DNA from 2 places in the Clostridium fungisolvens genome. Region 1 is predicted to be linked to the other one. Evidence: predicted binding sites of a transcription regulator. Region 1 holds the regulator's gene; the other holds the start of a gene.

Region 1 (6,503 bases):
TATTAACTAAAAGACCGTCTTCTTCAACAGTAACACCTTGAACATAAGTTACTTGAGGTATATTTAAATGCTCTGCTATTTCTGGTCCAACTTGTGCAGTATCTCCATCGATAGCCTGTCTTCCAGCAAATATTATATCGTATTCTAATTTTCTTATAGCTCCTGCTATAGTGTTTGAAGTTGCAAGAGTATCAGCTCCAGCAAATGCTCTGTCAGTTATTAATATAGCTTCATCAGCACCCATACATAATGCTTCTCTTAAAGCTGTTTGTGCTTGTGGAGGTCCCATACTTACTATAGTTATATGAGCACCTTTTTCTTCTTTTATTCTTAAAGCTGCTTCTAAAGCATGCTTATCTTCTGGGTTTATTATTGAAGGAACACCTTCTCTTATAAGAGTTCCAGTCTTTGGATCTATTCTAACAGCTGTAGTATCTGGTACTTGCTTTAAACAAACTACTATTTTCATCTTTTTCTGTCCTCCCTAAAACTATTTTAAAATGTTTGCTGATATAACCATCTTTTGAACTTCTGAAGTTCCTTCGTATAGTTCAGTTATCTTAGCATCTCTCATTAATCTTTCAACTGGGTATTCCTTAGTATATCCGTATCCACCGAATATTTGAACAGCCTTAGTAGTTACTTCCATAGCTACTTCAGCAGCAAATAGTTTAGCTCTAGCAGCATCTACTGTGTAAGGAAGTTTATTTTGCTTAAGCCATGCAGCTCTATATACTAAGTATCTAGCAGCTTCAACCTTAACATCCATTTCAGCTATATACCATTGTAAACCTTGGAATGCAGCAAGTGGTCTTCCGAATTGCTTTCTTTCCATCATGTAGTTTTTAGCTTCTTCTAATGCTCCACCAGCAAGTCCTAGTGCTTGAGCAGCTATACCTATTCTTCCTCCATCAAGAGTCTTCATAGCTATACCAAATCCCTTACCTTCTTGACCAAGTAAGTTTTCCTTTGGAACGATACAGTTTTGCATTACAAGTTCAGTTGTTGATGAAGCTCTGATACCCATCTTGTTTTCAACTTTACCTATTGAGAATCCTGGGAATGATTTTTCAACTATGAAAGCTGATATTCCTTTTGTTCCCTTGCTCTTGTCAGTCATAGCAAATATTATGAAAGTTTCAGCAACTCCACCATTTGTTATGAATATCTTAGATCCGTTAAGGATGTAGTTATCTCCATCTAAAACTGCAACTGTTTGTTGTCCAGCAGCATCTGTTCCAGCACCTGGCTCAGTTAATCCGAATGCACCTAATTTTCTTCCACTAGCAAGATCTGGTAGGTACTTTTGTTTTTGAGCTTCATTACCAAATTCGTTAACTACTGATCCACAAAGTGATGTATGAGCTGATACTATAACACCGTGAGTACCACAAACTTTTGATAATTCTTCAACTGTAAGGATGTATGATAAAACATCTCCGCCAGCACCTTCATATTTCTTATCGAAAGGAATTCCTAACATACCTAGTGCAGCCATTTTCTTTGCATTTTCCATTGGGAATTCTTCAGTCTCGTCAATCTCACCTGCTATTGGCTTAACTTCATTTTGAGCAAAATCTCTAACCATTTGTCTTACTAATTCTTGTTCTCTTGTTAATTGGAAATCCATTTATTTATTCCCTCCTGCTATTTATTTAAGTATAGAGCAACTATTAATTACTCTTTTATATATGTTCATTTTTCACGGAGCAATTTTACTTGCTCCGTCTAGTATTTACTAATATTTTTAAATTTAAATATGAATTAAAGAAATTTTCAAAAAGTCATAAATTTAATTATTGGTTTTTGAAGTTCTTTTCTCTTCTTTCAACAAATGCAGTCATACCTTCAGTTTGATCTTCAGTAGCAAAACACTTACCAAAATCTTCTGCTTCTATAACTATAGCTTCATCAATGCTTACTTGCATTCCTCTGTCTATAGCATCTTTACATAACTTAACTGCGATTGGAGCATTTTTAGCTATCTTATTAGCAAGAGCTTTAGCTTCAGTCATTAAATCTTCTAGAGCTACAACTTTATTAACTAAACCTATTCTTAATGCTTCTTCTGCATTAATTATGTCTCCAGTATATATTAATTCTTTTGCTTTACCAAGTCCAACTATTCTAGGAAGTCTTTGTGTTCCACCAAATCCTGGAGTTATTCCAAGTCCACTCTCTGGTTGAGCGAATTTTGCTTTTACAGAAGCTATTCTTATATCACATGCCATGGCTAATTCACAGCCACCGCCTAATGCAAAACCTGAAATTGCTGCAATAACTGGTTTGTCCAGCACTTCTAACCTTCTGAAAACTTTATTTCCTAAAGCTCCGAATTCTCTACCTTGCTCTTCATTTAAGTCCTTCATTTCAGATATATCAGCACCAGCTACAAATGATTTTTCACCAGCTCCTGTTAATATAACAGCATAAACTTCTTTGTCTTTTTCAAGTTCTGATACAACTGTGTCTATGTCCTTTAATGTCTCTGAGTTAAGTGCGTTTAAAGCCTTTGGTCTGTTTATTGTCACAATAGCAATATTTCCTTCTTTTTCAAGGATAACATTTTTTAATTCCATTGTTTTGGCCTCCTTAAAGTAGTTATATTCTTAACAAAGCATATAAGTTTTATTTGCATAATCTTATATTACAATAAAAAGCTTACTAAATTTGTTAAATTTTTTCGACGTTTGTTAATATTATAACAAACAAAATCAAAAAATAATTGAAGCTCGTAAACTTCAATTATGATTATACTTGTTTAAGAATATATTTGCAATATATTTTGTGTCTTTTTTAACAATTTTTAAACTAGTATTTGTATTTATTATTTAATTTTGGGATTCATTTATTAAATATGCCAGTGTTAGTAAACTTTCACTTAAGTGAACATTTTCTACAATAACGTCTTTAGGAGCTACTAAATCTATAGGTGCAAAGTTCCAAATACCCTTTACTCCATTCTCCACCAGTTCATCACAAACCTTTTGAGCATTGTTGTCTGGAACACATAATATTGCTATATCAACGTGGTTTTCTTTTAGAAAATCTTTGATAACGTCTATATCTTTTATCTCTACGTCTTTTATTCTAATGCCTGTTAATCTTGGATTTGCATCAAACATCCCAAGAAGATTGAATCCTAGTTTTTCAAATTGAGTGTAGTTTGCAAGCGCTTGACCTATGTTACCAGCACCTATAATTATAGTATTATAATCTCTCTGAAGACCAAGAATAGCAATTATTTGATTATATAAATCTCTTACATTATAACCATAGCCTTGTTGACCAAAATCACCAAAGCAGTTTAAATCTTGTCTTATCTGTGATGCTGTAAATCCTATCTTCTCGCTTAATTCTTTAGATGAAATTCTATCAACATCATTTTTTAATAATTCTAATAGATATCTATGATATTTTGGTAGTCTCTTTATGACAGCCATAGATATATTTTTCTTTTTTTCCATTTATGTCACCTCTTCTTAAATTAACAAATAAGTTATTAAATTCTATAAGATCGCTAAAAAACTTAGCCGTATATTTTTTATACACCTGTTTTTCTGAACTTTGTTCATCTGTCAGGCCAATAAATCCTATTGTTTTACTTTTAATTTACCCACAAATTAAAAAATTTTAGATAGATGAAGAGTAATAAAATCCACTATACTACTCTATTCCTTATATATATTACCACATTTAACTTAAACTTATCTATATCTTAGTCATAAAATTGTTTTAATATGAAATTGTTTTTATATAAAGTTCTATTAATACTTTATGCCAGTAATTTATCTGAATATTATTATTTATTCAACAAATGATATTTATTATCCGACAATATTTCATGTTAAATATTGATTGTTTTACCATATAAATTTATAATAACAACAACTAATATAAATAACCTAATATATAAACATATTTAAAAGGAGGATAAAAAATGTTAAGCGAAAGATTAATTGAGGCTTTAAACGAACAAATAAATTATGAGTTTTATTCATCTTATACTTATCTAGCAATGGCTGCCTTTGCTCAATCAGAGGATTTAGATGGTTTTGCAAATTTCTTTAGAGTTCAGGCTCAAGAAGAACTTTTTCATGCTATGAAGTTTTATGATTATGTTTATCAAAAAAATGGTGATGTAACCCTTGAGGCCATACATAAACCACAAATAAAATTCGAAAATATGATTGATGTTTTCGAAAAAGGCTATGAGCATGAGCAAGAAGTTACAAGAAGAATATATAATCTTGCAGATATAGCAAATGAAGAAAAAGAACATTCTACTATATCCCTATTAAAATGGTTTATAGATGAACAAGTAGAAGAAGAAGATAATTTTAATAAGATAATTAAAAAACTTAGAAGAGCAGAATCAAATCCTGCCGCTCTTTATATGTTAGATGACGAATTAGCTCAAAGAGTTTATGTTGCCCCTACAACAGGTGCATCTGCTCAATAAAACTAAAAGCAGCTGATCTAACTTTAGCTTCAGCTGCTTCTATTATATATAGATTAATAACTTCAAATACGTCCATTAATTATAATGTTAAAAATATAACTGCTTAAATTCTGTTAAGAACCTATCAATCTTTTTTATACTATAAAATATTTTTAGTATATATGTAAATGTTCAAGCAATATGCTAGTCCCTATTACTACCAATATAACTCCTCCAAGCAATTCTGCTTTGGATTTTAGTAGTTCTCCAAATTTCTTTCCTATGAATACAGCTACAAAACAAACTACAAAGGTTGTTAACGCTATTGCTAATACTGCTTCAAGTATATTAACCTTTAGAAAAGCAAAGCCTATTCCAACTGCTAATGCGTCAATACTTGTTGCAATAGCAAGCAGTATGAATTCTTTGGTACTAGTTGTAGCTAATTGTTCTTTCTCTTCATCCTCATCATTTTTTATAACATCAAGAATCATTTTTCCACCAATTATTGAAAGTAAGGCAAATGCAACCCAATGATCAAACTTCTCTATATACTGAGTAAAATTTATTCCTAGTATCCATCCTACAAGAGGCATAGCCCCCTGAAATCCTCCAAAATATAGTGCTGCTTTCATGGCTATATTTTTTTTATCTTTGTTTGTTGCTTTTATTCCTAAAGTAAGAGATACAGCAAAAGCATCCATTGATAAAGCTAGTCCAGTTAGAAAAATTGATAATACGTTCATATGTCCCCCTTAAATTAATTGGTTTTTAATAGAAATTCATCATAAGTTCTTGAAACTTTAATATGTAAAAATAAAAATTCCGTAAAAATGTGGAAAACTCTATTTCTATTTTAATTCTTAGAATAATTTATTTAGATTTATTAGAGATATAAAGATAATTTTAACTTATTAAAAATAAAAAGAAAATGAGACTTATGTATAACGCAACCCTCGTTATACATAAGTCTCACAATTTAATACAAAGCCAGATGAAAAGCATCAGTATGTTGACTCTGCAACAACATTAAATGTTGTCTGCTACTCCCTTATGCCTGAAAGTATTCTCAACGAAAACAATTATATTTAATTATTGTCGTAATGTCAACACGATTTGTAGTTTTTTTTGTTTTTTTGTCAAATAAAAGCCGTGGTAATTTATAGCAACCTCTAAAACTAGTCTAAATCAGTCTTTATCCAGCTCATCATGCCTCTTAATTCTTTTCCAACCTTTTCAATTGGGTGCTCTTTTTCCATTCTTCTCTTAGCGTTAAAGTAAGGTCTATTTACTGCATTTTCAACTAACCAGTTTCTTGCGAAAGTTCCATCTTGGATATCTTTAAGTACATCTCTCATAGCTTTTCTCGTATCTTCAGTAACTATCTTAGTTCCAGTTACGTAGTCACCATACTCAGCAGTATCACTTATTGAATATCTCATAGTGCTCATTCCACCTTGATACATTAAATCAACAATTAGCTTCATTTCATGTAGACATTCAAAGTAAGCATTTTCTGGAGAATAACCAGCTTCAACTAAAGTATCGAATCCAGCCTTTATAAGCTCAGTAACACCTCCGCAAAGTACAGCCTGCTCTCCAAATAAATCTGTTTCTGTTTCATCCTTAAAAGTAGTTTCAAGAACACCAGCTCTTGCTCCCCCTATACCTATAGTGTAAGCTAAAGCATAATCCTTTGCTTTTCCTGAATAATCTTGTTGTACAGCTATAAGACATGGAACACCAGAACCTTCAGTATAAGTTCTTCTTACCATGTGTCCTGGGCCTTTAGGAGCTACCATGAATACATCAACGAATGCAGGAGGAACAATTTGTCCATAGTGAATATTGAATCCATGTGCAAACACTAATGCCTTACCTTCAGTTAAAGCTGGTTCTATTTCTTCCTTATATAGTTTTGCTTGTTTTTCATCAGGAACTAATATCATAATTATATCGCAGTTTTCTGTAGCTTCTTTTACAGTAGCAACTTTAAGCCCTGCAGCTTGAGCCTTTTCAAAGGACTTACTTCCATTATATAATCCTACAGTAACATCTACTC
Region 2 (6,503 bases), 280 kb from region 1:
TGCGAATGCAGCACCAATTAATAATGTAGTTGTTATCTTACCGCTTAATTCAGGTTGTCTTGATATACCTTCTACAGCCTTACCTGTAGCTATACCAATACCAACTCCTGCTCCAATACCTGCTAACGCAGCAATACCTGCTCCTAAATACTTAATATACTCCATTTAAAAAATCCTCCTTTAGTGTGTTTTTAATGTTCAACAACCATTTTTATGTTTATCATGGTCAACATTACAAAAATGACCATTTGTATAAACCCATCGAATAAGTCAAAGTATCCGTGAAAAATCACTGGAATACCTATTTGAGCAAGCCAACCAAAGTTGTGCAATGCTTGATAAATTAAGTCAACTAGAACAGTTGCAGCTAAAATATTACCAAAAAGTCTCAGACTTAATGAAACTGGTAAAATAGCTCTTTCTAAAATATTTAGAGGTACCATCGGCCAAAATGGCTTAGCATATCCACCTATATAATGACCTAGTCCTAATCTCTTAATTCCAGTTACATGAATTAAAATAAAAGTCATAAGTGAAAATGAAACAACTGTACTAAAATTTACTGTTGGTGGCTGTAGACCCAATAGTCCTACTAAATTTAACGTTAAAAGATAAATTGCTAAAGTTCCTATATATGGTACAAAACTTTTAAAGTTTTCACCCATATTGTCTACTACAGTACTAGTTGCAAACTCATAAAGCATTTCAGCTACAGTCTGCTTCTTATCTGGAACTTTTTTAAGATTTCTTGTAGCTATTATACATATTGCAGCAAGAATAACTATAACAATCCATTCAATAACCAAATCTAAAGTTATATTGAATGTAAGTCCCCCTATTGGCAACTTGTAAATTACAATAGGATCTAATCCTTCCAACCTAATCACTTCCTTTCCTATTTATAAACCAATATAAAATAATACCTAAAAACTGAGCAAATGTACCCAGTATATAGGTTAGTAAACGAGTATAATCATTAATAAATAAAAAAGCTAGTGCAATAATGATTATAAATTGGAATATGTATCCTATATAAGCGGCTACCACTCTTTTAGCTTTTGAAAAATTCAACAGAGTATGTATAGTATAACCTTTAATAACAAAAGTTATCGACGAAATCATAATACCTGTAAGAAATGCAAATGCTAGATTCTTATTATAAAATTTCGTAAGAATAAGTGCTACACTTAACCCTACAAGTAAGTTAAATTTAAAAACTCCGAAAATAAATTTGGTTAATGATTGATTCATATTATTCTCCTATAATCTCAAGCACGAAATTATTATATTACTGTATGTCCTTACTTTAAAGTTTTGATTTCGTTCTTAAATAGCTTATTTAAGCTAAATAAGTGAAATTATCTCTTAGTAATTCATTAATACGTCCTATATCTCTTGGAAATTTAGTTTTTCTTTTTTTACGCAATATATATTATTTAATCAATCATTTTTCCGAATATTTAGAAATATATTTTTTTCTACAATATAGACTGTGATAACATTTTCAAAACCACATTTAATACACTTTATTACATAAAGTTTTTTGCAAAGCATTGTTTTTTATATCTTTTTTGAATTATATTAAACTTTTCCGAATATTAATATTAAAATCTTTTAACACAATTGAATAAACATTATTATAATTATTCAAAATTTTTTTTGCTCTATTGAACCATTCATCACTAAAATCACTTGTAACATGCTTTATTTACTGGATTGTTCCCTATTATGCATAATAAAAGCTCTAAAATTCATTGAATTTTTGCATAATTTTTCTTGCAATTTAATCTTTATAATTTCTTAAATGAGTTTCTTAAATTGATTAAATCATCTCAGCTAAGCTATTTACACTATTTTTACTTAAATTCACTCTTGAATAAATTACTTTTCCATACTAAAAGGATTCTTTTACTTTGTAAGTTATGTAACTTAGCTTTTTAAATATATTTCAACTCATAATTATTCTATATATTTTTATTCTATTTATTCATAATATGAAGAACTTATTTTAATAAAAATACTAATATTTAAAATACAAAAACAAAATAAACTAACCCCCATAGAAATATTGTAATTTTTTAGAATAAAAAAGTCGCTGAAGCGACCTTTTTAAGTGAGCTTTTTTAACGCGTCTGCCTTTCCGAATGTATATGAGGAAACTTACAGGCGAATAAGTTTTATTTTCTTACTGTATAGCCATAAAAAACTTATAAAATCATTGAAATATCTAGGTTTAGATACCTTGAGAATTTTATAATTTCCTTTACAGTAAAAAACAGCCCTATAAAGGGCTGTTTTCACTATACTCTTTCTACTATTAAAGCTGTTCCTAATCCCCCACCGATGCATAGAGTAGCTAAACCTTTTTTAGCTTCTCTTTTTTCCATTTCGTGAAGTAATGAAACAAGTATTCTTGCACCTGAAGCTCCAACTGGGTGTCCTAATGCTATAGCGCCACCATTTACATTAACTTTGCTCATATCAAAGTTTAAGTCTTTAGCAACAGCTAAACTTTGTGAAGCAAAAGCTTCGTTAGCTTCTATTAGATCTAAATCTTCTACTGTTAAGTTAGCAATCTCTAATGCTTTCTTAGTAGCATGGAATGGACCATATCCCATTATTGTTGGATCAAGACCTTTTGATCCGTAAGATACTATCTTAGCTAATGGTTTGATTCCTAATTCTGCAGCTTTTTCTGCACTCATTACAACAAACGCTGCAGCTCCATCATTTATACCTGAAGCATTACCTGCAGTTACTGTTCCGTCCTTCTTAAATGCAGGCTTAAGTTTACCTAATGATTCAGCAGTTGTTCCGAATCTTGGGAACTCATCAGTATCGAATACTTTTGGCTCTCCTTTTCTTTGAGGAATTACAACTGGAACTATTTCATCTTTAAATCTTCCTTCTTTTACAGCCTTTTCAGCTTTTTGTTGTGATGCAGCTGCAAAAGCATCTTGTTCTTCTCTAGTAAGATTCCATTGTTCTGCTATATTTTCAGCAGTAATACCCATGTGATAGTTGTTGAAAGCATCAGTTAATGCATCATTAATCATAGAATCGACCATTTTACCATCGCCCATTCTTTGACCAAATCTTGCAGTCTTAAGTAAATATGGAGCTTGAGACATACTTTCCATACCACCAGCGATAACTACATCAGCATCTCCAGCTTTAATCATTTGAGCTGCTAAACTAACTGCTCTTAAACCTGATCCACATACCTTATTTATTGTCATAGCTGAAACTTCTACTGGAAGACCTGCCTTTATAACCGCTTGTCTTGCAACGTTTTGACCAAGTCCAGCTTGAATAACATTACCCATTATAACTTCATCAACTAAAGCTCCATCTACTCCAGCTCTATTTAATGCTTCTTTTATAACTGTTGCTCCTAAATCTACAGCTGGAACGTCCTTTAGTGCTCCACCAAATGAACCAACCGCAGTTCTAACTGCACTTGCAATAACAACTTCTCTCATGAAAATTACCTCCTAGGTTTATTTATTATTAGACAATTTTTTATCAATATTTAACTTCTTTATTTATTATAACTATTTTTCATATATTTATCAATAGTTATTGTTAAAAAAAACACAATCTAAAATGTAGTTATTATTTTTACTAATCATTCTATCAATTGGCAATTTAACACAAAGTAAATATTTCATTTACTTATATCTTTAGGCAACATAAGCTAATCTACTACTTATCAATATTAATATTAATTAAAATATTAGAACTTTAAACATGTTCTTTTTGAACTAAAAAATATTTATATACTTTGTTTCATATTTTTCCCTATATATAAGTATAATTATGTAGCAAAAATATTGCCTTTGAATATATTAAACATAAAATTAAAAAGGAAGCAGTAAAATCACTACTTCCAGTTAAAAAAATAACAAGTTTAAAATTCTTCCACTTTTTCTGAAGTTACATTAAAATACTTTAATATAGCCTTAACTATTCTTTGAGATGCTTTTCCATCACCATATGGGTTTATTGATCTACTCATCTCATTATATGCTTCATCATCATTTATCAAAGCACTGGCTTCTCTTACTATTGCATCTACATCAGTACCAACTAGCTTTACTGTACCAGCTTCAACAGCTTCTGGCCTTTCAGTTACATCTCTAAGAACTAGCACCGGTTTTCCTAGATGAGGAGCTTCTTCTTGAAGTCCACCTGAATCCGTCATCACCATAAAGCTCTTATTGATTAGATTGTGAGTTTGCTTTGTATCTAGAGGAGGAAGAAGGTGGATTCTTTCTTTCCCTTCAAGTTTACTAAAAACAACATCCTTAACAACTGGATTTAAATGAACTAAATATACAAGTTCTACATCTTTATTTTCTGCAACTATCTGATTTAATGCATCACAAATATTTTCAATTCCTTCGCCCCAGTTTTCTCTTCTATGAGCAGTAATCATTATTACTTTCTTATTTTCAAAATCTATATAGTTAAGCTCTTCATGTTCAAAAACATAATTACTTTCAACTGTATGCTTCATAGCATCAATTACAGTATTACCTGTTACATATATATCTTCTTCATTTATTCCTTCTCTAAGAAGATTGTTTTTTGAGCCCTTAGTAGGAGCAAAATGCAAATCTGCTATAGCCCCTGTCAACTTTCTATTCATCTCTTCAGGAAACGGAAAGTACTTGTCAAAAGTTCTAAGACCCGCTTCAACATGCCCAACTTTAATTTGCTTATAAAACGCAGCAAGCCCACCAGCAAAAGTTGTTGTTGTATCTCCATGTACTAGTATCATATCTGGTTTTTCAGCCTCAAACACCTCTTCAAGACCTTCTAATACCCTATTAGTTATACCTGTTAAAGTCTGCTTAGTCTTCATTATATTTAAATCATAATCTGGCACTATATCGAAAAGTTCAAGTACTTGATCAAGCATTTCTCTATGTTGAGCCGTTACACACACCTTAGAAACTATATTGCTATTCTTCTCCAATTCTTTAACTAATGGAGCCATCTTAATTGCTTCAGGTCTTGTTCCAAATATAGTCATAATCTTTATAGTATTCAAATTTATTCCTCCTAAATCAAACACTGAAAATTTGAACATTTTTAATACACTGAAATTGTCATTGTTTTAATTATCCAAAACTAATTTATGCCGATATAAATTCCCTATACCTACATATTATAATTATGTACCTTTTAACTCTTTGTATATTGAAAGCAAAAATTTTAATATCCTGTTTGTGCACTAAGAGAATCATCATTGTTTATCCACTCATCTACATAAACAATCCTAAATTCATTTTTAGTATCCCTTATAACAACCATCTCAATCCCTGCATTTATAATTAGCCTTTTACACATTGCACATGAATTAGCATCTTTTACAAATTCACCTGTATTTGCATCTTTACCTACTAAATATAATGTAGCACCAATCATATCTTTTCTAGAAGCACTTATTATTGCATTTGCTTCACTATGAACACTTCTACAAAGTTCATAATGGGTACCTCTTGGCACATTAAGTTCTTCTCTTCTGCATTTTTTTAAATCAATACAATTAGTTCTCCCTCTTGGTGCTCCAGTATATCCAGTAGAAATTATTTCATCATTCTTTACTATTATAGACCCATAATTTCTTCTTAAACAAGTTCCTCTTTCCAGAACAGTTTCTGCAATATCCAAATAATAATTATGTTTATCTCTTCTATCCATTATACTCCACCCCAAATTAGTAAAAAGGGCAAAAACGCCCTCTTACTTAGTACCAAACAATCTATCTCCAGCATCTCCAAGTCCTGGAACTATATAACCATGTTCATTTAACTTTTCATCTATGGCAGCAACATAAACATCTACATCAGGATGAACGCTAGTTACATGTTTAATTCCTTCTGGCGATGATATTAAGCACATAAGTCTAATGTTCTTACCACCCTTATTTTTCAAAAGAGTTATTGCATCAGCAGCAGATCCTCCTGTTGCAAGCATAGGGTCTACAACTATTATATCTCTTTCTGCTATGTCTTGAGGTAATTTACAGAAGTATTCAACTGGTTGTAAAGTCTCTTCATCTCTATATAATCCAATATGACCTACTTTTGCAGCTGGTATTAGCTTAAGCATCCCATCAACCATTCCTAGCCCAGCTCTAAGAATAGGTACTATTGCAACTTTTTTACCTGATAACATGTTGCATTTTGTTTTACAAATAGGCGTTTCTATTTCTACCTCTTCCATTTGAAAGTCTCTTGTAACTTCATATGCCATAAGCATTGAAACTTCTGAAACTAATTCTCTGAAGTCCTTTGATCCAGTATGTTTATCTCTTATAAATGCCAACTTGTGTAATATTAACGGATGTCCAATTTGTGTAACTTTACTCATAAAAAAATTCCTCCAATATTATTTGTTATATTTTTTTTCTATATCAGCTATTTTATTTATTCTTGTTGCATGTCTTCCACCTTCAAATTCAGCCGAAAGGAATGTATCAACAATATCTAAAG

The links. Region 1 encodes Rex, which represses fermentation and respiration genes when NADH is low (regulators of the CRP and FNR family bind a similar motif). Its sites were predicted from a motif close to ATTGTTAANNNNTTAACAAT; they were not measured.
Region 2: bsdtw1_RS16910 (acetyl-CoA C-acetyltransferase) is a predicted target of Rex. The motif match lies at 3,582-3,601, and genes of this name have one in related genera.

What each region holds. Positions count from the first base shown of each region.
Region 1 is NZ_BLZR01000001.1:4,119,710-4,126,212, forward strand. Features, by position in the region: gene bsdtw1_RS18225 (electron transfer flavoprotein subunit beta/FixA family protein) at 1-469, opposite strand, end outside; gene bsdtw1_RS18230 (acyl-CoA dehydrogenase) at 491-1,630, opposite strand; gene bsdtw1_RS18235 (short-chain-enoyl-CoA hydratase) at 1,797-2,579, opposite strand; gene bsdtw1_RS18240 (redox-sensing transcriptional repressor Rex) at 2,832-3,467, opposite strand; gene bsdtw1_RS18245 (ferritin) at 3,941-4,462, shown strand; gene bsdtw1_RS18250 (manganese efflux pump MntP) at 4,615-5,187, opposite strand; gene ilvC (ketol-acid reductoisomerase) at 5,620-6,503, opposite strand, start outside.
Region 2 is NZ_BLZR01000001.1:3,835,006-3,841,508, forward strand. Features, by position in the region: gene atpE (ATP synthase F0 subunit C) at 1-165, opposite strand, end outside; gene bsdtw1_RS16900 (F0F1 ATP synthase subunit A) at 192-878, opposite strand; gene bsdtw1_RS16905 (hypothetical protein) at 880-1,251, opposite strand; gene bsdtw1_RS16910 (acetyl-CoA C-acetyltransferase) at 2,301-3,482, opposite strand; gene wecB (non-hydrolyzing UDP-N-acetylglucosamine 2-epimerase) at 3,911-5,056, opposite strand; gene bsdtw1_RS16920 (deaminase) at 5,221-5,709, opposite strand; gene upp (uracil phosphoribosyltransferase) at 5,752-6,381, opposite strand; gene rpiB (ribose 5-phosphate isomerase B) at 6,400-6,503, opposite strand, start outside.